Regions from separate parts of the Streptomyces sp. NPDC047130 genome, predicted to be linked through region 2. Evidence: riboswitches for the same ligand, from Rfam matches in the RefSeq annotation. Region 2 holds a riboswitch; each other region holds the start of a gene.
The links. Region 2 has a riboswitch for cobalamin ahead of ABZ836_RS24790 (ABC transporter substrate-binding protein). Riboswitches for the same ligand answer to the same signal wherever they lie in the genome.
Positions count from the first base shown of each region.

Region 1 (7,376 bases), on a different contig from region 2:
TGCTTGCGGGTCCAGGACCAGCCGGAGCCCATCTTGTGCCAGTCGACGGGGCCGCCCTCGCCGGTCTCCTCGTGGAGCCGGCCGAGGCGTTCGAGGACGGTCTGCTCGCCGATGCGCCACTTGGCGGACTTGACGAACTGGAAGACGCCGATGCGCCAGCCCTGGTTCCAGCCGCGCAGGGCGAGGCCGAAGGCGGCGGTCGACTTGCCCTTGCCGTCGCCGGTGTGGACGACGAGGAGGGGCTTGTTGCGGCGCTGGCGGGTGGTGAGGCCGTCGTCAGGGACGACGGCGGGCTGTCCCTGGGGCATCAGGCGGCCCTCTCTCGGACGGCGGTGCTCAGCGCGGCGGCGCTGACCTCGCGGACGGGCAGGTGGTCGGCGTGCAGGCGGGCGGCCAGGTGCGCGGCGAGGCCGAGGCGCAAGGGCCCGGACTCGCTGTCGACGACGACGGTGCTGACGCCGAGGGAGGCGACCTGGTCGGCGGCGTGCAGGGAGCGGGCGACGGCGTCCTTGCCCCCGGTGGCGCGGCCGTCGGTGACCACGACCAGCAGGGGCCGCAGCCGTGGGTCGCGGCGGCGTTCGCGGGCGACGACGCGGGCGGCCTCGAGCAGGCCCTCGGCGAGCGGGGTCCGGCCGCCCGCCGGGAGGTCGTCGAGGCGGGCGGCGGCGATGTCGACGGAGTGGGTGGGCGGGAGGGCGAGTTCGGCGGCGGTGCCGCGGAAGGTGATCAGGCCGACCTTGTCGCGGCGGCGGTAGGCGTCCAGGAGCAGGGACAGCACGGCGGTCTTGACCTGGACCATGCGCCTGCGCGCGGCCATGGAGCCGGAGGCGTCGACGCAGAACAGGACCAGGTTGGCCTCGCGTCCCTCCCTGACGGCGGTGCGCAGGTCCTCGGGGCGCAGGCGCAGGCGGCCGCCGGCCCGGTCGGTCGCGGTGCGGGCGGAGGCGGCGCGCACGGTCTCGACGAGGTGGAGGGGCCCGCGGGCGTCGCGGCCGGGCCGGGCGGTGCCGACGCGGCGGCCGCGGGTGCCGATGGCGCGGCTCCGGCGGCCGTCGGTGCCCTCGCCGGTGCCGCGGACGGTGAGGAGGCGGGGGCGGTAGGGGGCGGTGGCCTGGACGGTGCTGGTCCGGCCGTGGGCCTGGGGCCCGGTGTCGCCGGGCTTCCCCCCGTCGTGGGCGGCGGGCGTGTCGAGGGGGGCGGCGTCGCCGGAGGGGTCGGCCGTGCCGTCGGTGCCGGGCGTGGCGCCGGCGGAGGTGTGCGGCTCGTCCCGGCCCGGCGGGCGGGCGGCGTCCTCCTGGTGGGGTCCGCCGGGCTCCTCCGCTTCCGGGTCGTCACCGGGGGCGTCGTCCTGCGGGCCGTCCCGGCCGGGGGCGTCGTCCGGGCCGTCCTGCCCGTCCGGCCCTCCGGACCCTGGTGGGGTGGGCGGGTCCGGCGGGAGTTCGTCGTCGCCGAGGATCCGGTCGAGCAGGTCCTCGTCGAGGCCGGGCGCGTCGAAGGGGTTGCGGCGCCGGCGGTGGGGCAGGGCGAGCCGGGCGGCGCGGCGGATGTCGGCGCGGGTGACGGTGGTCCGCCCGGCCCAGGCGGCGTGGGCGACGGCGGTGCGGGCGGTGACGATGTCGGCGCGGAGCCCGTCGACGTCGAACGCGGCGCATATCTCGGCGATCTTGCCGAGGGCGGTGTCCGACAGCGTGACCCGGGACAGCCGTGCGCGGGCGGCGGCGACACGGGCGGCCAGGGCCTGCTCCGCCGGCCGGTGGCGGGCGGCGAAGGCTGCGGGATCGGCGTCGTAGGCCATCCGGCGGCGCACCACCTCGGCGCGGGCTGCCGGGTCGCGGGGTGCGGCGACCTCGACGGTGAGGCCGAACCGGTCGAGGAGCTGGGGGCGGAGTTCGCCCTCCTCGGGGTTCATGGTGCCGATGAGCAGGAACCGGGCGGCGTGCTCCATGGAGAACCCGTCGCGTTCGACGGTGACACGGCCGGTGGCGGCGGCGTCGAGGAGCAGGTCGACCAGGTGGTCGGGCAGGAGGTTGACCTCGTCGGCGTAGAGGATGCCGCGGTGGGCGCGGGCCAGCAGGCCGGGTTCGTAGGCCACCTTGCCGTGCGAGAGGGCCTGTTCGAGGTGGAGGGAGCCGAGGACGCGGTCCTCGGTGGCGCCGACGGGGAGTTCCACCAGGCGGACCGGGCGGCTCTCCAGGGGCGTGCCGGGCTCGAAGGGGCCGTCCGGGGAGTCGTCGTCCGGGTCGGCGGGGTCGGTGGAGAACCGGTCCTGGGGGTGGACGTCGACGGGCGGCAGCAGGGCGGCCAGCGCGCGGGCCGCGGTGGACTTGGCGGTGCCCTTCTCGCCGCGGACCAGGACGCCGCCGATGGCCGGTGAGATGCCGGTCAGCACCAGGGAGAGGCCGAGGTCGTCGAGTTCGGCGGCGTCGCAGCCGACGATCGCGGAAAAGGGGTAGTGCGTACGCACCAATGGCATGTGAGGCTCCCGCTCGTTTCGCCATCCGTAAGGGGCGGGCGCGAGGCCGGTCTTCGGACTTGCCGAGTCCTCGTGAGCGAGGCTCGGTTCACCGCAGCGGGCCTGTGCCGGATTCTCACCGGGCTTCCCAGATTCTCCCCGTGGACCGTCCTCACCGTTTCCGATGGCTGGGCCGTAGGGGCACCTCGTGCCTGTGATCGACCACGATAGCGTCAGGGGTATGACGATCGGCACGCCCCCTCCCCTCCTTCCCGAAATCGCGGCCCCCCGCGTCACCGTCGTCGGCGTGGCCGCCGACGGATGGGCCTCGCTGCCCGAGCGGTTGCGGCGCGTTGTGCTGGGGGCGGACGTGGTGCTGGGCGGGCGGCGGCACCTGGCGATGCTGCCGGAGGTGGCGGGGCAGCGCCGGGAGGCGTGGCCCTCGCCGCTGCGGGAGGGGCTGCCGGCCCTGCTGGAGTCCGCGGGCGGGGCGCGGGTGGTGGCACTGGCCTCCGGCGATCCGCTGGTGTCGGGGATCGGCACGACGCTCCTGGACCTGCTGGGGGCCGGGGCGGTGCGGGTCGAACCCGCGGTCTCCTCGGTGGCGTTGGCGCGGGCCCGGATGGGCTGGCCGTCGGAGCGGTGCGCGGTGGTGACCCTGGTGGGCCGTGATCCGCGGCTGCTGCTGCGGGAGTTGGCGCCCGGCCACCGGGTGCTGGTGCTGTCCTCGGACGCGCGGACGCCGGACGCGGTGGCGGCGCTGCTGGCGGGCGCGGGGTACGGGGCGACCGTGATGACGGTGCTCGGTGATCTGGGCGCGTCGACGGAGTCCCGGCTGGCGGCCACGGCGGACGCCTGGCTGGCGTCGCCTCCCCAGGACGTGCCTGAACTGCACGTGCTGGCACTGGAGTTGGCGGGGCCGCCGGCCTACGGTCTGGTGGCGGGGCTGCCGGACGACGCGTTCGAGAACGACGGTCAGCTCACCAAGCGCGATCTGCGGGCCTCGGCGCTGGCCCGGCTGGCGCCCGCGCCGGGGCAGCACCTGTGGGACGTGGGCGCGGGCGCGGGCTCGGTGGGGATCGAGTGGATGCGGGCGCACCCGACCTGCCGCACCACGGCGGTGGAGGCGGACGCAGGGCGGGCGGAACGGGTGGCGCGGAACGCGGGCCGGCTGGGCGTGCCGGGGCTGCGGGTGGTGACCGGGCGGGCGCCCGGCGCGCTGGACGGGCTGCCGGCCCCGGACGCGGTGTTCGTGGGCGGCGGGGCGACCCGGCCGGGCGTCCTGGAGGCCTGTCTCGGGGCGCTCCCGCCGGGCGGCCGGCTGGTGGTGCACGGGGTGACGCTGGAGACCGAGGTGATGCTGGCGGACGCCTACCGCCGCCATGGCGGGGAGTTGACCCGCCTGGCGGTGGAGACGACGGCGCAGATCGGCTCGTTCACCGGGTGGACGCCGTCGCGCACGGTCACCCAGTGGAGCCTGACGGTGGGCTGAGGCGGGGACGGGCGGGGTCGTAGAGGAACGACTCCCCGCCGGGGGCCGGGTCGAGTGCCCGGCCCACCAGGATGACCGCGGCCTGCCGCAGTCCGGCCTCCTCGACGGCGTCGGCGATGTCGGCCACGGTGCCGCGGAGCACCGACTCCTGCGGCTGGCTCGCCCGGTGGACGACGACGACCGGGCAGTCGGGGCCGTACTCGGGCTCGATCTCCGCCATCAGGTCGCGGATCCGGGTGATGGCGAGGTGGAGCACCAGGGTGGCGCGGGTGGCGGCGAACGCGGCGAGCGACTCGGCACCGGGCATCGGCGTGGACCGGGCCCGGGTGCGGGTGAGGACCACCGACTGGGCCAGCAGCGGCACGGTCAGCTCCCGCCCCACCACGGCGGCCGCGGCGGCGTAGGCGGGCACGCCGGGGGTGACGTCCCAGGGCACTCCGTGCGCGTCGAGGCGGCGGGTCTGCTCGGCGAGCGCCGAGTAGAGCGAGGGGTCGCCGGAGGTCAGCCGCACGACCTGCTCCCCCGCCCGGTGGGCGGTGACCAGGTGCTCGGTGATGCGGTCGAGGTCGAGCCGCTGGGTGTCCACCAGCCGGGCGCCCGGGGCGCAGTGGTCGAGCACCTTCGGGTCGAGGTAGGTGCCCGGGTAGAGGACGGTGCCGGCCTCGGCGAGCAGGCGCACGGCGCGGACGGTGAGCAGGTCGGCGGCTCCGGGGCCGGCGCCGACGAAGTGGACGGTCATGGCTTCACCCACCGCGGGGTCCAGACGCGGCCGGTCGCCGAGACGCGGGTGCCGGAGGCGCCGACGACGAGCAGGCACCGCATGTCGATGGTGGCCGGGTCGAGTTCGCCGAGCGTGGTGACGGTCAGTTCCTCGCCGGCGCGTCCGACGTCGCGTCCCACCACGACCACGGTCTCCGGCTTGCGGTGTTCGAGCAGGACGCGGCGGGCGGTGGCGATCTGCTCGGTCCTCGACCGGGAGGCCGGGTTGTAGACGGCCAGGACCAGGTCGGCCTCGGCGACGGCGCGCAGCCGGCGTTCGACGACCTCCCAGGGCTTGAGCCGGTCGGAGAGGCTCATGACGGCGAAGTCGCCGCCGATCGGCGCCCCGGCCCGGGCGGCGACGGCCTGGACGGCGCTGACGCCGGGCAGCACGCGCACCGGGACCTCCTGGTAGGCGGGGTCCTCGGCAGCCTCCAGGACGGCGGTGGCCATGCCGAAGACGCCGGCGTCGCCGCCGGAGACCACGGCGACCCGCTCGCCGTTCCTCGCCAGTTCCAGTGCCAGGCGGGCGCGGTCGATCTCGACGGTGTTGCCGGAGGCGTGCCGGGTCAGTCCGGGGCGCTGCGGCACGCGGTCTACGTAGGGGCCGTAGCCGACGACGTGGTCCACCTCGGCCAGCGCCGCGGTGGCCTCGGGGGTGAGCCATGCCTCGGGGCCGGGACCGAGTCCGACGACCAGGAGTTCGGCGGCGGGCACGGCGGGGTGGGCCTCCGCCCCTTCCGGGGTCCGGTCCTCGGCGCGGGCCGGGGCCGTGTCCTGGTCGCCGTGCCGCCGTGAGCGGGTGCCGTTGCGGCTGTCGCCGGTGACGAGGATCAGGGAGAAGTACGGCACGGTGTCCGGGTCGACCTCGGCGACGGGCATCCGCCGTTCGCCCTCCATCGAGGCGCGCTCCACGTACACGGCGTGCTCCAGCCGTCCGGCCGCCTCCAGGGCGCGGCGGACGGCGGGGAAGGTGCGGCCCAGTTTCATCACCACGGCGGCGTCGGTGTCGGCGAGGCGGCGGGCGAGTTCGGGTTCGGGCAGGGTGCCGGGGAGGACGGTGAGCACGTCGGTCTGCCGGACCAGGGGCGCCGCGGCGACCGCGGTCGCGGCGGCGAACGCGGGGACGCCGGGCACGATCTCGGTCTCGTACCGCTCCGAGAGACGGTCGTGCATGTACATGTACGACCCGTAGAAGAGGGGGTCGCCCTCGGAGAGGAGCACCACGTCGCGTCCGGCGTCGAGGTGGGCGGCGAGACGGGCGGCGGACTCCTCGTAGAAGTCGGCCAGGGCGCCCGCGTAGCCGCCGGGGTGGTCGGTGACGCCGGTGGTGACCGGGTAGACCAGCCTCTCCTCGACGGCTGTGGGGGGTATGAGCGAGGCCGCGATCCGCCGGGCGTTGGACTCCTTGCGGACGCCGGCGTGGTAGGCGACGACGTCGGCGGAGCCGATCAGCCGGGCCGCCTTGAGCGTGATCAGTTCGGGGTCTCCGGGGCCGACGCCGACACCGTGGAAACGTCCGGTCACTCCTCCTCCTTGGCGAGTGCGTTGAGGGCAGACGACGTCATGGCGGATCCGCCGCGGCGGCCGTGGACGGTGACGTACGGGATGTCGATGCCGTGCCGGTCGGCGAGTTCGGTGAGGGCCTGCTTGGACTCGGCGGCGCCGATGAAGCCGACCGGGCAGCCGACGATCGCCGCGGGCCGGGGTGCTCCGTCGATCAGCATCTCCAGCAGGTGGAACAGGGCGGTGGGCGCGTTGCCGACGGCGACGACCGCGCCCTCCATCAGCGGCTCCCACAGGGAGACCGCCGCGGCGGTGCGGGTGGTGCGCCAGCGGCGGGCGAGGCCGGGTACGCGTTCGTCGCCGAGGAGGCAGACGACATCGTTGTCGGCGGGGAGCCGGCCGCGGGTGACTCCGGTGGCGACCATGGTGACGTCGCAGAGGATCGGGGCGCCCGCCCGCAGGGCGGCGCGGGCGGCGCCGACCAGGCCGGGGTGGATCACCAGGTCGTCGGCCAGGTCGACCTGTCCGGCGCCGTGGATCATGCGGACGGCGAGGCGTTCGGCCTCGGCGGGGATGTGGTCCAGGCGGGCCTCGCGGCGGATGGTGGCGAAGGAGTCGACGTAGATGGCCGGTCCGTCGGCGATGTAGTCGTAGTGGCGGTCGGGTCGGCGGGGCGTCGGGGCCCCCGTGGTGGTGGTCATGCGGCGGCTCCCGGGACGATCACTCCGCGCCAGGGGGTGACGGTGAGTTCGCCCGCGCCGGCGGCGCGGGCCTCGTCGACCAGTTCGGCGACGAGCTGCGGGGACATGCCCGCGTCGGTGACGGGGACGTGCCGGCCGCCCTCGGGGAGCGGGCCCGGCGGCAGCGGTGGCCCGGGGCTCGGCAGGCCCCGGTCCGGAGGCACGGACTCGCTCAGGGGGACGTCCAGTTCGACGACGTGCCAGGGCGCCGTGGGGCCGATCCCCCGGGCGTCCACGAAGTCCCGGGCGAGGCGGGTGAGGGCGGCGGCCGCCCCGCCGAGCGGGACGACCGGCCCCCAGGCGTCGCCGACGCGCAGCTGCGCGCCGTCGGCGTCGAGGGCCACCAGGCCGAGGTCGCAGGGGCGGGTCATCAGGTCGCCGCGGCCGTCGTCCAGGACGAAGAGGAAGCGGGCGGGCAGCGCGGCGA
Region 1 covers NZ_JBEYUK010000017.1:56,281-63,656, reverse strand. Annotated here, with positions in the region: gene cobO (cob(I)yrinic acid a,c-diamide adenosyltransferase) at 1-308, opposite strand, end outside; gene ABZ836_RS20710 (VWA domain-containing protein) at 308-2,473, opposite strand; cobalamin riboswitch at 2,500-2,638, opposite strand; gene cbiE (precorrin-6y C5,15-methyltransferase (decarboxylating) subunit CbiE) at 2,694-3,944, shown strand; gene ABZ836_RS20700 (SAM-dependent methyltransferase) at 3,916-4,683, opposite strand; gene ABZ836_RS20695 (precorrin-2 C(20)-methyltransferase) at 4,680-6,230, opposite strand; gene ABZ836_RS20690 (precorrin-8X methylmutase) at 6,227-6,910, opposite strand; gene ABZ836_RS20685 (precorrin-3B synthase) at 6,907-7,376, opposite strand, start outside.
Region 1: another riboswitch for cobalamin. It lies ahead of ABZ836_RS20710 (VWA domain-containing protein); the one in region 2 lies ahead of ABZ836_RS24790 (ABC transporter substrate-binding protein).

Region 2 (7,376 bases):
TACGAGGTCCCGCCGGAGCAGGGCCGCGACATCCTCCTCGGCCTGCAGAGCGACGCGAGCGTGCCCCGGCCCGAGGTGGACGAGGAGTGGGTGGAGGTCGACGCCGGCGAGTGGGGCACGGTCCGCACCCGCATCATCAGGCCCAAGGGAGCCACCGGCCCACTGCCGGTCGTCTTCTACATCCACGGCGCCGGCTGGGTCTTCGGCGACGAGAAGACCCACGACCGGCTCTTCCGCGAGCTGGCCGTCGGCGCCGGCGCGGCCGGGGTGTTCCCCGTGTACGACCGGGCCCCGGAGGCGAAGTACCCGACCCAGGTCGAGCAGAACTACGCCGTCGGGCAGTGGCTGCTGGAGAACGGCTCCGACCACGGCCTGGACACCTCCCGTGTCGCGGTCACCGGTGAGTCCGTGGGCGGCTGCATGTCCACCGTCTTCGCGCTGATGAACAAGGAGCGCGGCGGCATCGACCTGAAGGCACAGGTGCTGCTGTACCCGGTGGCCGACGCGGACTTCGACACCCCGTCGTACCACCAGTTCGCCGAGGGCTACTACCTCACCCGGGACGGCATGATCTGGTTCTGGGACCAGTACTCCGAGCCCTCGCAGCGCACCGAGCCGTACGCCGCCCCCCTGCGGGCGAGCCTGGAGCAGCTCAAGGACCTGCCGCCCACCCTCGTCATCACCGACGAGGCGGACGTCCTGCGCGACGAGGGCGAGAAGTACGCCAACAAGCTCCGCGAGGCCGGCGTCGACGTCACCTCCGTGCGCGTCGCCGGCATGGTCCACGACTTCCTGCTCCTGGACAGCCTGCGCGACACCCGTGCCGCGAACGTCGCCCGCCACCTGGCCGTCGAGGCCCTGAGGAAGGCCCTCCACGAGAGCTGACCCCACCCCCGCCGGGGCCCGTCACTCCGTCTCCTTCTCGTGCGGGCTGCTCGCCGGCGCCTCGGCCGGCCGCTGTCTGCCTCCGTCATGACCGGAGACGACCACGACGAGGATGCCGACGACCACGGCCCCGGCGACCACCCTGCCCGCCGCCCGCAGCGCCCAGCCCGGCAGGGAGCCACCCGCACGCCGCCCCGGGGCGCCCAGTCGCTCCGCGCGCCGGGCGGGTCTCAGCAACCGCACCAGCAGCAGTACGGCGACAGGCAGTTGCAGCAGCCACAGCACCGTGCGGGGCCACTCGCCGTACCAGACGTTGGTGCCGTACAGCAGCGTGTGCCACACGCTCAGCACGTACACGACGATCACGAACCGGTGCAGCCGCCGCCAGGTGGTGGCGCCGATGCGGTTGCGGACGTAGAAGAGCAGGCCCAGCGGCACGGCCAGGTACAGGGCCGCCTGGCCGATGGGAAGGGCGATCTGCCCGGTCCCGGAGTCGTACCAGCCGGGCACGAAGGAGTCGGCGAAGCCGGTCCACAACCGCTTCAGCCACGCCAGCTCGGTCTCGTAGCGCACGAGTTCGGCCGCGAACATCAGCGCGTGCGCGAACATCAGAGCCATCGTCGTCAGGCTCGTGGTGCGGTGCCACCGCTCCAGGACCTGCCGGGGGACCGGTGACCGGTCGAGTCTCGGCCCCGACAGCAGCAGGCCGAGCACGACCGTGCCCCAGGCCCACAGCAGGCCCGACCACCCGAACGCCTGGCTCAGCAGGTACATCCAGTACGTGCCCGGGTCGTCCATGAACGGCATGACCGCGACCGTCGCCGAGTCGCCGGAGCCCATTCGCGCCCACAGGAACACGAAGACGGCGGCCGTGACCAGGACCGCCGCCGTCGCGTCGGGCACCGCGGCCCGCAGGTCGGCGCGCAGGGTGACCCGGCCGGCCGCGTGTCCGTCACGGGCGGGCGACGGGGTGGCACCGTCCTCCGGCGTCGTCCCGGGCGTCGTCTCCGGCGGCATCGTGCCCCTTCCGAAAGGCGTGCCACGGGCGGGGACTCGGCACGTGCGGCGGGAATGGCGGGAGTCACCAGTGTGGCCCGGACCCGCCGTCCACGCGGAGGCCGCATCCGGCCACATCGGCCGTGGGGGCACGGGCGTCCGGGCCGCGGATTCGCCCAGGGCGCCGCGGGCCGCTCGAGCGCGGCGTGGTAGCTTCCGAACGCCAGTCGCACTCGTGAACGCGGTCCTCCGCGTCCACGGGTCAGGGAATCCGGTGGGAGACCGGAACTGACGCGCAGCGGTAAGGGTGACGGGCGAGGCAGCAGCCACTGGACGACGGTCACGGCCGGGTCCGGGAAGGCGCCTCGCCGGGATGATCCCGAGTCCGAAGACCTGCTGGCGACCGAACGTCCACGCGACCCCGCGTATGGGTCCGACGCCGAGGAAGCCTCTGCCGTGCATCTGTCACGCCCCGTCCGCCGTTCCGCCCTGCTCCTGACCGGAGCGCTCCTGCTCACCGCCTGCGGTTCCGGGACCACGTCCGGCTCCGAGTCCGGCTCCGGCCCGTCCGCCGGGCCCGGCGGCTCCGGCAGCTCAGGCGGCTCCGGCGCCCAGGCCGTCACGTTCGAGAACTGCGGTCAGCGGGTGACCGTCGAGGCCCCGCCGCGGCGGGCCGTGTCCCTGAACCAGGGCACCACCGAGATCCTGCTCTCGCTCGGCCTCGCGGACCGCATGGCGGGAACCGCCACCTGGACCGACCCGGTGATGAAGGGTCTGGAGAAGGCCGACGCCGGGGTGCCCCGGCTCGCCGACAACCAGCCGTCGTTCGAGCGCGTGCTGGACGCCGAACCGGACTTCGTGGCCGCCTCCTTCGCGTCCACCCTGGGCAAGGGCGGCGTGGCCCCCCGCGAGAAGTTCACGGAGCTCGGCGTGCCGACGTACCTGTCGCCCGCCGACTGCGAGGGCAAGGACAACAGCGGCGGCGGCGACGGCTCCCGCACCGAACCCCTGACCATGGACACGGTCTACCGGGAGGTGCGGGACCTGGCCCGCGTCTTCGGCGTGGAGGAGCGCGGCGAGCGGCTGGTCGACCGGCTGCGGAGCCGCGTCGCCGACGCCTCCGCCGGGATCGACGCCGGGGACACCACCGTCCTGTACTGGTTCGCGAACCAGGAGTCGCCCTACATGGCGGGCTGCTGCGGAGCCCCCGGCGTCATCACCGACGCGCTCGGCGCGAAGAACGTCCTCGACGACAGCACCCAGGAATGGCCGCAGGTCAGCTGGGAGACCGTCGCCGACCGCGATCCCGACCTGCTCGTCCTCGGCGACCTCACCCGCAGGTCGCAGACCGCCGAGTCGGCCGCCAGGAAGATCGCCTTCCTGGAGTCCCATGCGGCGACCAGGAACCTCACGGCGGTACGGGAGAAGCGGTACGTGCTGCTCAGCGGGCAGGCGATGAACCCGACGATCCGCACCGTCGAGGGCGTCGAGAAGGTGGCCGCGGCGCTGCGCGAGCACGGGCTCGCCGGATGACCACGACCCTGCGCCCCTCCCCCGCCCGCCCGGCGCGGGGAGGCGGCCGCGCTCTGCCCGTCGTGGCGGGCGTGGGCGGCGGACTGGCGGTGCTCGCCCTGTCCGTCGCCGCGGCCGTCACCATCGGCCCGGCCTCCGTCGGGGTGGGCGACGTCTGGTCCGTGGTCGCCTCCCGCCTGGGCGGGGGCCCGTCGGAGCTGACCGCGATCCGCGAGGGCATCGTCTGGGACCTGCGGCTGCCGCGCACCCTGCTCGCCGCGGTGTGCGGCGCCGGACTCGCGGTGTGCGGCGCGGTGATGCAGTCGCTGCTGCGCAACCCGCTCGCCGACCCGTTCGTGCTGGGCGTCTCCTCCGGGGCGTCGACCGGCGCCGTCCTCGTGATCGTCGTCGGCGCGGGCGGCGGTGTCCTGTCCCTCTCCGGCGGCGCGTTCCTCGGCGCGGTCGGCTCGTTCGCGCTGGTGCTGCTGCTCAGCCACACGCTCGGCGGGACGACGGACCGGGTGGTGCTGTCCGGGGTGGCGGCGATGCAGCTGTTCTCCGCGCTGACCTCGTTCGTGGTGACGACGGCGGCCGACGCCGAGACCACCCGGGGCGTGCTGTTCTGGCTGCTCGGCTCGCTGAGCGGGGCCGGCTGGACCGAGGTGGGGCTGTGCTCGGCGGTCCTGGCGCTCGCCCTCGTGGTGTGCCTGGGCCACGCGCGCAGCCTGGACGCCTTCGCCTTCGGCCAGGACGCCGCGGCCACGCTCGGTGTCCCGGTCGCCCGGACCCGGCTGGTGCTCCTGTCCGTGACGGCGCTGCTGACCGCCGCGCTGGTCAGCTCGGCGGGCGCGATCGGCTTCGTCGGCCTGGTGCTCCCGCACGCCGCGCGGGCCCTCGTCGGCCCGGGGCACGCCCGGCTGCTGCCGGTGACCGCGCTCGCCGGGGCGGTGTTCCTGGTCTGGGCCGACACCCTGGCCCGTACCGTCCTCGACCCCCAGGAGGTGCCGGTGGGCGTGGTCACCTCGCTGATCGGCGTCCCGGCGTTCGTCCTGGTCCTGTACCGCACGAGGAGGACGCGGTGACGGCCCCGGTCCGGGGGCGGCCCGCCGGCACGCCGCCCGCCGCGGGGCCCACCCTCGCCGCCGACCGCGTGAGCCGCGACCTCGGCGGGCGGCTGGTCCTCGACGGCGTCAGCCTCGCCCCCCGGCCCGGCTCGGTGACGGGGCTGCTGGGGCCCAACGGCTCGGGGAAGTCCACGCTGCTGCGGCTGCTGGCCGGGGTCCTCGCCCCCACCGCGGGTGTCGTCGTCCTGGACGGGCGCCCGCTGGGCGAGTGGGGGCGCCGCGCGGTGGCCCGGCGGGTCGCCGTCGTCGAGCAGCACGCCGAGACCCTGGTCGAGCTGACCGTGCTGGACGTCGTCCGCCTCGGCCGCATCCCGCACCGGCGTGCCTGGACCCCCGCGACCGCGCCCGACGAGGCCGCCGTGCGCGCCGCCCTGGCGAGCACCGGCCTCACCGACCGCGCGGACCGGCCCTGGCACACCCTCTCCGGCGGCGAGCGCCAGCGGGTGCAGGTCGCCCGCGCCCTGGCCCAGGAACCACGCGAGCTGCTGCTGGACGAACCCACCAACCACCTCGACGTCCAGCACCAGCTCGACCTGCTGAACCTGGTCGCCGAACTCCCCGTCACCAGCGTCGTCGCCCTGCACGACCTGAACCTGGCGGCCATGTACTGCGACCAGCTCGTGGTCCTCCGCGAAGGCCGGGTGGTCGCCGCCGGCTCCCCCGCCGACACGCTCACCGAGACCCTGATCGCCGACGTCTACGGCGTCCGCGCCGAGGTCACCCGCCCCGGACCCACCGACCGCCCGCACATCCGCTTCCTGGGCACGGTGACCGGAACCTGAACGCCGGACGGCTCGCGCACCGCCGACCGGCCGACCGGTCCTCGGGACACCCGCGGGCCCCCCTTGTCAGCCGCCCGCCGGGACGGGAGGAGGCGAGGACCCGCGGAGGTGGTGGGTGAGGCGGGCGCCGAGATCGGCGGTGAGGGGGCCGGTGTGCTCGAACCCGAGCTGAGCGGCGAGGTCGGGCGTGTGGAGGCGGGCGGCCACCTCGAGGAGGCGGGCGTAGGCGTCCACGCACCTGCGGGTGCGGTGCCTGGCGGCAGCCGCCAGGACCAAGGCCACCAGGACGGCCGGCCACCACCGATGGGCGAGCGCCGCGTACAGCACGGCCCAGCCGGCCAGGGTCGTGGCGCGCACCAGCGAGGCCCGGGCCTCGGAGATCCGGGCACCCAGAGCCTCGGGGAGGACGGGTTCGAGGTAGGGCCACACGACGGCGAGGTCCATGCTGTGGTCACGGTCCAGCCGCAGGGCGACGGCCTGGACGCGATCCCCGCTCCAGGTCGGCCGCTCGGGCCGTTCCAGGGCGATCCGAGTGCGCCGTGCGAGAGCCGCGCGTCCCACCGCGGGATCGGGCCGGTCGGCCGGGTCGGGCGCGAGGGCGAGCCGCCGCTGCCGGTGGTACACGCCGTGGGCGTCGTCCCAGCGACGCTGTCTGCGTCGTACCCACCAGCCGGCCACAGCCGGCAGTCCGAGCGGCCACGCCTTCCAGCCGACCGCCAGCACCAGGCGTTCGACCAGTGAACCGACCGCCTCGGCGACGAGCCCGGCCGTGGCCGAGGCGATCATGATCGCCCCCACCAGCACGATCTGTCCGCCGACCCCCGTCACGGTCGGCTGCTGGGCGAAGGCCGTCACCTCCTGGATCAGGAACGGCGCGTCCAGTGCGTGCCGCTGCCCCAGGGTGTGCGCGGCGGCGACCGTGGCGACGTAGAGCACCCCGGGCAGGACGAGCAGTGACAGCCACCGGTCGGCGAGCTTCCTGCCCAGCTCGCCCCAGAGCCCGCCCACCTCAGACCAGCCGTTCCCGGACGAGTTCCCGGCCACCGATCGCGCAGACCGGCCGGGCGACGGCCACCTCGCTGCCGTGCCGCCCGGTGCACTGCCGCAGCGGACACCGGAAGACGATCTCGAGCGGCTCGAGACCGCTCAGCTCCCGGGCACGGCCCTCACCGGCACCGTGAATGCTCGCGAAGCCGTCGGTCGCGGCACGGAGCGCCGCGTCGACCTCGGCCAGCAGCCGTGCGGTTCGGGCCGCGTCGGCACCGCAGGCCGCCCGCAGCCGCGCCAACGGCGTCGAGGGATCACGACCGTCGTCGCCGAGCAGCTCCTGCAACTCCTCGAAGTGGGCGCACACATAGGCCAGCCCCGCCGCGTCCGTACCCGACAACCTGGCCTCCCCGCCTCCCCGCCGACGTCTCGCGCCGAAGCATCGTCTCACCAACTTGCCTTGTATGAAGGCCAATTGCCACGAACAATCCCTCCCCCTAGCCTGAGCCGGACGACGCCGCGGCACGAGACGGGGATGACGGTGACGAGTACCGGGAGACCCACGGAAGGCCTGCTGATCCACGACGCCGCGAAGGCCGCCGCAGTGGTGCGTCAGCACATCCAGGCGTTCTCCGGCACGGCCGACCCCCGGATCGCGCTCGCGGCCGCGCCGTTGTGCGCCGCGGGATCACTGATCCTCGAGGTCGGCGAGCGACTGTACGAGGAGCCCGTGACCGAGGACGACGTGGCGCTCGCCCGCCTGGTGGGTGTCCTGTTCGACATCCGTCTCCAGGTTCTCGGCCAGGCGCAGGCCCCGTTCGACGTACACGCGTGGCTGTCCGTGTTCGGGCTCCTGCACGCGATCGCTCCGACGGCCGTTCCCGGGGCCATGGCCGAGGTGTTCGCCGCCAAGCCTCCCCCTGTACCGGAAGCACACGTCCTGCTCAGCGCGATCGGCACGGTCCTGCTCCAGGAGTGCGGACGGACCAAGGACCCGGAGGTCTCCGGCACCGCCATCCCCTTGTTCGAGGCCGCGTTGCGGACCGCGCCCGAGGAGGACCGGCCAGCGATCCGGTTCAACCTGGGGAGT
Region 2 covers NZ_JBEYUK010000025.1:65,654-73,029, reverse strand. Annotated here, with positions in the region: gene ABZ836_RS24800 (alpha/beta hydrolase) at 1-885, shown strand, start outside; gene ABZ836_RS24795 (ferric reductase-like transmembrane domain-containing protein) at 907-1,902, opposite strand; cobalamin riboswitch at 2,107-2,297, shown strand; gene ABZ836_RS24790 (ABC transporter substrate-binding protein) at 2,338-3,414, shown strand; gene ABZ836_RS24785 (iron chelate uptake ABC transporter family permease subunit) at 3,411-4,475, shown strand; gene ABZ836_RS24780 (ABC transporter ATP-binding protein) at 4,472-5,299, shown strand; gene ABZ836_RS24775 (hypothetical protein) at 5,366-6,307, opposite strand; gene ABZ836_RS24770 (hypothetical protein) at 6,309-6,686, opposite strand; gene ABZ836_RS24765 (CHAT domain-containing protein) at 6,822-7,376, shown strand, end outside.

Region 3 (7,376 bases), on a different contig from region 2:
GTCCCTCCCCGACTGGGCGGAGGACGCCCCCGACCGCTCCCTGTTCGTCTCCAACGCGACAGGAACCTACGAGCTCTACGCCTGGGACCGTGCCACCGGCGCGCAGCGCCAGGTCACCGACCGACCCAACGGCACCACCGACGGCGTGCTCACCCCGGACGGCGCCTGGATCTGGTGGTTCGACGACACCGACGGCGACGAGTTCGGCGTCTGGCGCCGCCAGCCGTTCCACGGCGGCCCCGACGAGGAGGCGGTCCCCGGCCTGGAGCCGTCCTACCCCGCCGGTCTCGCCCTCGGACGGGACGGCCGCACCGCCGTCGTCGGCCGCTCCGCCGACGAGGAGGGCACCTCCATCCACCTGGCCCGCGAGGGCGAGGACCCGGTGGAGATCTACCGCCACCAGGAGTCGGCCGGCGTCGGCGACCTCTCGCACGACGGTTCGCTGATCGCCGTCGAGCACACCGAGCACGGCGACGCCATGCACTCCGCGCTGCGCGTGCTGCGCCCCGACGGCGCCACCGTCGCCGAGCTCGACGACACCAAGGGCGGCACGGTGGAGCTGGGCCTGGAGGTCCTCGGCTTCGCCCCGGTCGAGGGCGACACCCGCCTCCTGGTCGGGCACCAGCGCCGTGGCCGCTGGGAGCCGATGGTCTGGGACGTCGCCACCGGCGAGGAGACCGACCTGGCCCTGGAGCTTCCCGGCGACGTGAGCGCCGAGTGGTACCCGGACGGCTCGGCGCTGCTGATCGCGCACAGCTTCGAAGCCCGCAGCGAGCTGTTCCGCCTCGACCTGGCGACCCGCGCCCTGGCGGAGATCACCACCCCGCCCGGCACGGTCTCCGGCGCGACCGCCCGGCCCGACGGCAGCGTCGAGTACCTGTGGTCCTCCGCCGCCGAGCCGCCGGTGGTGCGTTCCACCGCCGGCCGCGTGGTGCTGGACCCGCCCGGCGCGAAGGCGCCCGCCTCGGTGCCGGTGGAGGACGTCTGGGTCGACGGTCCCGGCGGCCGCATCCACGCGCTGGTGCAGAAGCCGGCCGGGGCGAGCGGCCCGCTGCCCACCGTCTTCGACATCCACGGCGGCCCCACCTGGCACGACAGCGACTCCTTCGCCGCCGGCCCGGCCGCCTGGGTCGACCACGGCTACGCGGTGGTCCGGGTGAACTACCGCGGCTCCACCGGGTACGGCCGGGAGTGGACGGACGCCCTCAAGCACCGCGTCGGCCTGATCGAGCTGGAGGACATCGCCGCCGTCCGGGAGTGGGCGGTCTCCTCCGGTCTCGCCGACCCGCGCCGCCTGGTCCTCACCGGCGGTTCCTGGGGCGGCTACCTCACCCTCCTCGGCCTGGGAACCCAGCCCGACGCGTGGGCGGTCGGCATCGCCGCCGTCCCGGTCGCCGACTACGTGACGGCGTACCACGACGAGATGGAGGCGCTGAAGGCGATGGACCGCACCCTCCTGGGCGGCACCCCGGAGGAGGTCCCGGAGCGCTTCGAGGCGTCCTCCCCGATCAGCTACGTCGACCGGGTCACCGCCCCGGTCTACATCTCGGCGGGCGTGAACGACCCGCGGTGCCCGATCCGGCAGGTCGACAACTACGTCAAGCGGCTGGAGGACCGCGGCGCGGTCCACGAGGTCTACCGCTACGACGCCGGCCACGGGTCCCTGGTGGTCGACGAACGGATCAAGCAGCTCCGCCTGGAGCTGGACTTCGCGGCGCGGCACCTCCCCGGCGCGGAGGACTGACACGAACTGTCCGTAGCCGCCGGGGGCGCGCGGATATACGCAACGTCACCATTCGTTCACGGTGCGATGCGTCAACGCCCTCCGAGCGGGATACGGATAGGCCGTGCTCACAGATACGACCAGCTCCGACGACAACCCCCGGCGGCGCGCGTCCGAGCGGCGCGCGCCGGCGGCCGGGGGACCCGGACACCCGGAACCCCTGGTGTTCGGGGCCCAGTTCAGGTCATCGCCCCGCGGGGCCCGGCAGGCCCGGCACTGCGCGGTGCGCCGGCTGGCCGAGTGGGGGCATCCCCCGGCCTCCGACCTGTCCTGCGCGGTCGCCCTGCTGGTCGGCGAGCTCGCCGCCAACGCCGTCCGCCACGGCCGCGTGCCGGGGCGGGACTTCGCGCTCCGCCTGACGGTCGACGAGCCGTCCGGCATCGCCCGCGTCGAGGTCGTCGACGCCTCCGAGACCCCGCCGCCCACGACGGCCGCCGCCCAGGCCCCGGGGGACGCGGAGTCGGGCCGCGGCCTGTTCCTGGTCGACACCCTCGCCACCCGCTGGGGCTCCCACCCGCGGGAACCCATCGGCAAGATCGTCTGGGCGGAACTGAAGATCAACTGACGCCGCGGCCACGGGCAGTACTCACGGTGCGCCGGACGGCGCCCCTGGCCCGGCGGCGGCCTCACGCGGCGCCCGGCGCGGTGGCGGGCCCGGGCGGCGGTGACGGTGGCGCGTGGGGGCACCGTCCCGCGTCGGCCGTGTCACAGCTCGCCGTCCGCCACCCACCGCGCGAGTTCCTCCGCCGTGCGCGGCACCGGCACCGGCCACGGCGCCGCACGCGCCCCGCGCGCGTCCCGCAGCGCCGCGCCGACCGCCACCCCCCACGGCAGCCGCAGTCCCGCCTCGCGCAGCACCTCCGCCCGCGCCAGCAGTTCCCCGGCCGCCCCCGCCCGTGGCCCGGACGGCGTCAGCAGGGCCACGTCGTCCGCCCAGCGCAGCGCCAGGTCCACGTCGTGGGTGGCCATCAGCACCGTGGTCCCCGCGTCCCGCAGCCGCTCCAGCGTGCCCAGCAGCCGTTCCTGCCCCTCGGGGTCGAGCCCCGCCGTCGGCTCGTCGAGGACCAGGACCCGCGGCCGCATGGCGACCGCCCCGGCGATCGCCGCCCGCTTGCGCTGCCCGTAGGAGAGGAGATGGGTGGGCCGGTCGGCCAGCGCCGTGATGTCGAGCGCCGCCAGCGCCTCCTCGACCCGCCCCCGGACCTCCTCCTCCGGCAGCCCCAGGTTCAGCGGCCCGAACGACACGTCCTGCGCGACCGAGGCCGCGAACAACTGGTCGTCCGGGTCCTGCACCACCAGCTGCACGGTGGTCCGCAGCCGCGTCAGTCCCGCCCGGTCGTACGACACGGGCCGGCCCTCCAGCTCCACCCGCCCGGACAGCGGCCGCAGCCCGCCGCCCAGCAGCCGCATCAGGGTGGTCTTGCCGCTGCCGTTGCGTCCGAGCAGGGCCAGCGCCCGCCCCTCGCGGACCTCCAGGTCGAGGCCGTCGAGGACCGGCGGCCCGTCCTCGTACCGGAAGGACACACCCCGCAGGGCGACCGGCGGCGGCGGCGAGGGCGGCGGCGACGAGGGGGGTGGTGGTGGCGACGGTGGACGGCTCATCCGAGGGGTCCTTCCAGTACGGCGCTGAGGACGGCGATCCCCGCCAGCAGCGCGAGACTCGCGAGGGTGAACGCCGCGGAGACCCGGGTGGACGGCACCAGCACCCGCAGGGTCCCGTCGTAGCCCCGCCCCGCGAGCCCGTCCTGCAGGCGCCCCGCCCGGTCGAAGGCCCGGACGAACGCGATGGCCCCGAGCCCGCCCAGCGACCGCCAGGTCGCCGCCCGGGTGGTGTGCCCGAGCCGCGCGGCCTGCGCCTGCCGTACCCGCCGCACCGACTCCAGCAGCAGGAACGTCATCCGGTAGGTGACCAGCGCGACGTCCACCACCGCCGGCGGGACCCCGGCCCGCACCAGGCGGGGGAGCAGGTCCGACATCGGCGTGGTGAAGGCGAAGAGCAGGACCCCCAGCGAGGCCGCCGAGCTCCGCAGGAGCAGTTCCCCGGCGCGCACCGGCCCGTCGGGGGCGAGCCCCACCAGCGGGCCGTGCGGACCGCCGACCCGCACCAGCAGCGTCGCCGCGCCCGTGAGGCAGAACCCCAGCGGCACCCGGTACGCCCGCCACAGGCGCCCGGCCGGCACCCGCGCCGGCCCCAGCAGCAGCACCAGCGCTGCCGCCAGGACCAGCGCCGCGCCCGGCCAGGGCGGCAGCGAGACGGCCAGCACGGTCAGCCCGAACCCGAGCACCGCCTTGTCCACGGGATGACGGCGGCGCCAGCGACTGCCGTGCGCCGCCGTGTCGATCGACAGCACCGGCGTCAGACCCGTCCGGAGCCCGGCGCGTCCCCGCGCCCCTCGTCCACGGCCCCGTCCGCGCCCTCGGCCCCCGACCCGGTCACCGAACCGGCAGCCGAACCGGCCCCCGACCCGGCCCCCGACCCGGTCACCGAACCGGCAGCCGACCCGGCCCCCGAACCGGTCACCGACCCGGTGGCGGACCCGGCCCCCGACCCGGCAGCCGAACCGGCGGCGGACCAGGCCCCCGACCCTGCAGCCGATCCGGTCACCGAACGGGCAGTCGATCCGGCGGCGGACCCGGCGGCCGACCCGGCGGCGGGCCCGGTCACCGACCCGGCGGCGGACCGGGCGGCGGACCCGGCGGCCGTCCCCAGGGCCGCCACCGCCCTGGCCTCGCCCTGGCGCCGTCCCCGCCACAGCCCCAGGCAGTAGGCGACCACTCCCGCGCCCACCGCCGCCTGCAGGGCGAACAGACCCGACTCGATCTCGCCCGACGGCGGCTCGTAGACCGGGGAGAACCACGGCCGGTAGTCCGGGTCGATCTCCTGGATCGCCACCTCCGCCTCGGCGTCCGCACCGGCGAACGGCTCCTCCTTGTGGTCCCCCAGCCCGAACGCCACCGGCAGCACGGCCAGCAGGACGACGCCCAGCACCAGCAGCAGGTTGATCCGCGCGTTCCGGCTCATCGGGCCACCGCCTCGGCGTCGGCCTTGCCGCGGGTGCCCGGACGCAGCCCCAGCCGCGCCAGTTGCCCGCCGTTGGACTGCGCCAGCAGCCGGACGACCAGCACCGTGAGCAGCCCTTCGCCGACCGCGAGCGGGATCTGCGTCACCGCGAAGATCGAGCCGAACTTGCCCAGCGCGCCCGCGAATCCGCTCGCCGGGTCCGGGAACGCCAGCGCCAACTGCACGCTGGTCACGCAGTAGGTGCTCAGGTCGGCGACGAACGCGGCGCAGAACACCGCGACTTCGAGCCCCGCCCCGCACCGCCGGGCGAGCAGGTACGCCCCGTACCCGGCCCAGGGGCCGACCACGGCCATGGAGAAGACGTTGGCCCCGAGCGTGGTCAGCCCGCCGTGCGCGAGCAACAGGGCCTGGAACAGCAGGGTGACGGTGCCCAGCACCGCCACCACCGGGGGCCGGAACAGCACCGCCCCCAGCCCGCTCCCGGTGGGGTGCGAGCAACTACCGGTCACGGACGGCAACTTGAGCGCCGACAGAGCGAACATGAAGGCACCCGAGGCTCCCAGCAGGAGCGTGCTCTCGGGATGCTCCCTCACCTCACGGGTGAGTCGGCGTACTCCGTGGACGACGAACGGCGCGGACGCGGCGCCCCAGGCGACCGCGTGCACGGGAGGAAGGAACCCCTCGGCTATGTGCATGGCTCAGCAGACCCTCTCCAGCACCTCGTGGATGGACGACGCGCCTTGGCCGGTCTCCTGGCTGACGGGTACCACACGCCCGTGCTCCGCCTTCCCGGGTCCGTGAGGACCCAGTGGCTGCCCGCGAGGGCCGGAGCCGGACTTCCCGATCACAGTGGCGAGGGCCGCACCGGCATCACACCGGATTTCCCGTTCACCAAGGCGTTGTGACAGTAATGGGGCAGCCGCCCACTGACAAGCGAGCCTCCCGCCGCTCCGCCGGGTCAGGGACGGTCCAGCGCCCAGGTCTGCAGGACGTACGGCCGCCCCTTCTCCTCCCCGGTGATCAGCGGGACGTCCAGCCGCCGGAACCCCGCCCTGGTGGCGACGGCGACGCTGGCCGCGTTCTCCGCCTCCAGCTCGAGGATCACCTGCCGCGCTCCCAGCTCCTCGAAGGCGTACGAGGCCATCACCCGCACCGCGCGGGCCGCGAGCCCCCGGCCCCGGTGCGCGGGCCCCACCGCGTACCCGATCTCCGTCCCCTCCGGCGACCGCCGCAGCATCACCTCGCCGAGCGGTGCCCCGCCGTCCACCGTGACGGCGAGCAGCACGGCCGTCCCCTCCGCCCGCAACTGCCGCGTGCGCACCAGCCGTTGCCGGCCCGCCTCCTCGTCGAAGGGGGAGACGATGGGCGTCCAGTAGGCGATGTCGGGGTGGTCGAACAGGGCCGGCATGGCGGCCACGTCGTCCTCCGTCCAGTCACGGAGGACGAGACCCTCCCCGCGCAGCTCCATCCGCTCCGGGAACGCGGGCTGCTCGGGCCGTTCGGGCTGCTCGGGCGGTGCATCGGTCATGGCAGGGCCTCCAGGCGACGGGCGACGGGCGACGGGCGACGGGTACGAACGCGCATCCTGTCTCCCACCACCCGCCCCTGTCAGCCGCTTTTCCGCCCCGCTGCCACGGCCGCCGCCCCGGCGGCACCGGCCCACCGCCCGCCCGCACGGGCGCCGCACTCCTTCGCACCCTCCGACGCCAGGCACATCCGCCGCCCCCGCACCCCCGGGAGTCCGCCGTCCGCCCCGCCCTGTCCCCCGGCGGGGGGCCCTGCCGGCTCCGCAGGGGCCCCGAGCGGCCCTGCGGCCCTCAGGGCTCGAACCGGTAGCCCATGCCCGGCTCGGTGATCAGGTGGCGGGGGTGCGAGGGGTCCGCCTCCAGCTTGCGGCGCAGTTGGGCCATGTAGACGCGCAGGTAGTTGGTCTTGTTGCTCTGGTAGGCGCCCCACACCTCGTGCAGCAACTGCTTCTGCCCGACGAGCCGGCCGGGGTGGCTGAGCAGGATCTCCAGCAGGTGCCACTCGGTGGGCGTCAGGCGCACCTCCTGCCCCTCGCGGGTCGCCCTCTTCGCCACCAGGTCGACGGTGAACGAGGCGGTCTCCACCACGCTGGTCTCCGTGGCCGACGACACCGCCCGGGTGCGCCGCACCGCCGCCCGCAGCCTCGCCAGCAGCTCGTTCATGCTGAACGGCTTGGTCACGTAGTCGTCCGCCCCGGCGTCCAGCGCGGCGACCTTCTCGTCGGAGCCCTGGCGCGCCGACAGCACCAGGATCGGCACCCTGGTCCAGCCGCGCAGACCCCCGGTGACCTCGACGCCGTCCATGTCGGGCAGCCCCAGGTCCAGCAGGACCACGTCCGGCCGCCGCGCGGCGGCCAGCCGCAGGGCGGTGAACCCGTCGGGCGCCGCGTCCACCCGGTACCCCCGCGCCCGCAGGTTCAGCACGAGCGCACGGGCGAGCTGCGGGTCGTCCTCCACCACCAGCACCCGTGTCGCCGCGGGGCCCCTGTCCCCGCAGCCGCGGTCGGCCGCCACCGGTGCGTCGACGGTCGGGGAAGGCATGGCG
Region 3 covers NZ_JBEYUK010000011.1:124,933-132,308, reverse strand. Annotated here, with positions in the region: gene ABZ836_RS16110 (prolyl oligopeptidase family serine peptidase) at 1-1,744, shown strand, start outside; gene ABZ836_RS16105 (ATP-binding protein) at 1,848-2,348, shown strand; gene ABZ836_RS16100 (ATP-binding cassette domain-containing protein) at 2,489-3,385, opposite strand; gene cbiQ (cobalt ECF transporter T component CbiQ) at 3,382-4,134, opposite strand; gene ABZ836_RS16090 (energy-coupling factor ABC transporter substrate-binding protein) at 4,140-4,805, opposite strand; gene ABZ836_RS16085 (energy-coupling factor ABC transporter permease) at 4,802-5,500, opposite strand; cobalamin riboswitch at 5,530-5,716, opposite strand; gene ABZ836_RS16080 (GNAT family N-acetyltransferase) at 5,764-6,333, opposite strand; gene ABZ836_RS16075 (response regulator transcription factor) at 6,623-7,372, opposite strand.
Region 3: another riboswitch for cobalamin. It lies ahead of ABZ836_RS16085 (energy-coupling factor ABC transporter permease); the one in region 2 lies ahead of ABZ836_RS24790 (ABC transporter substrate-binding protein).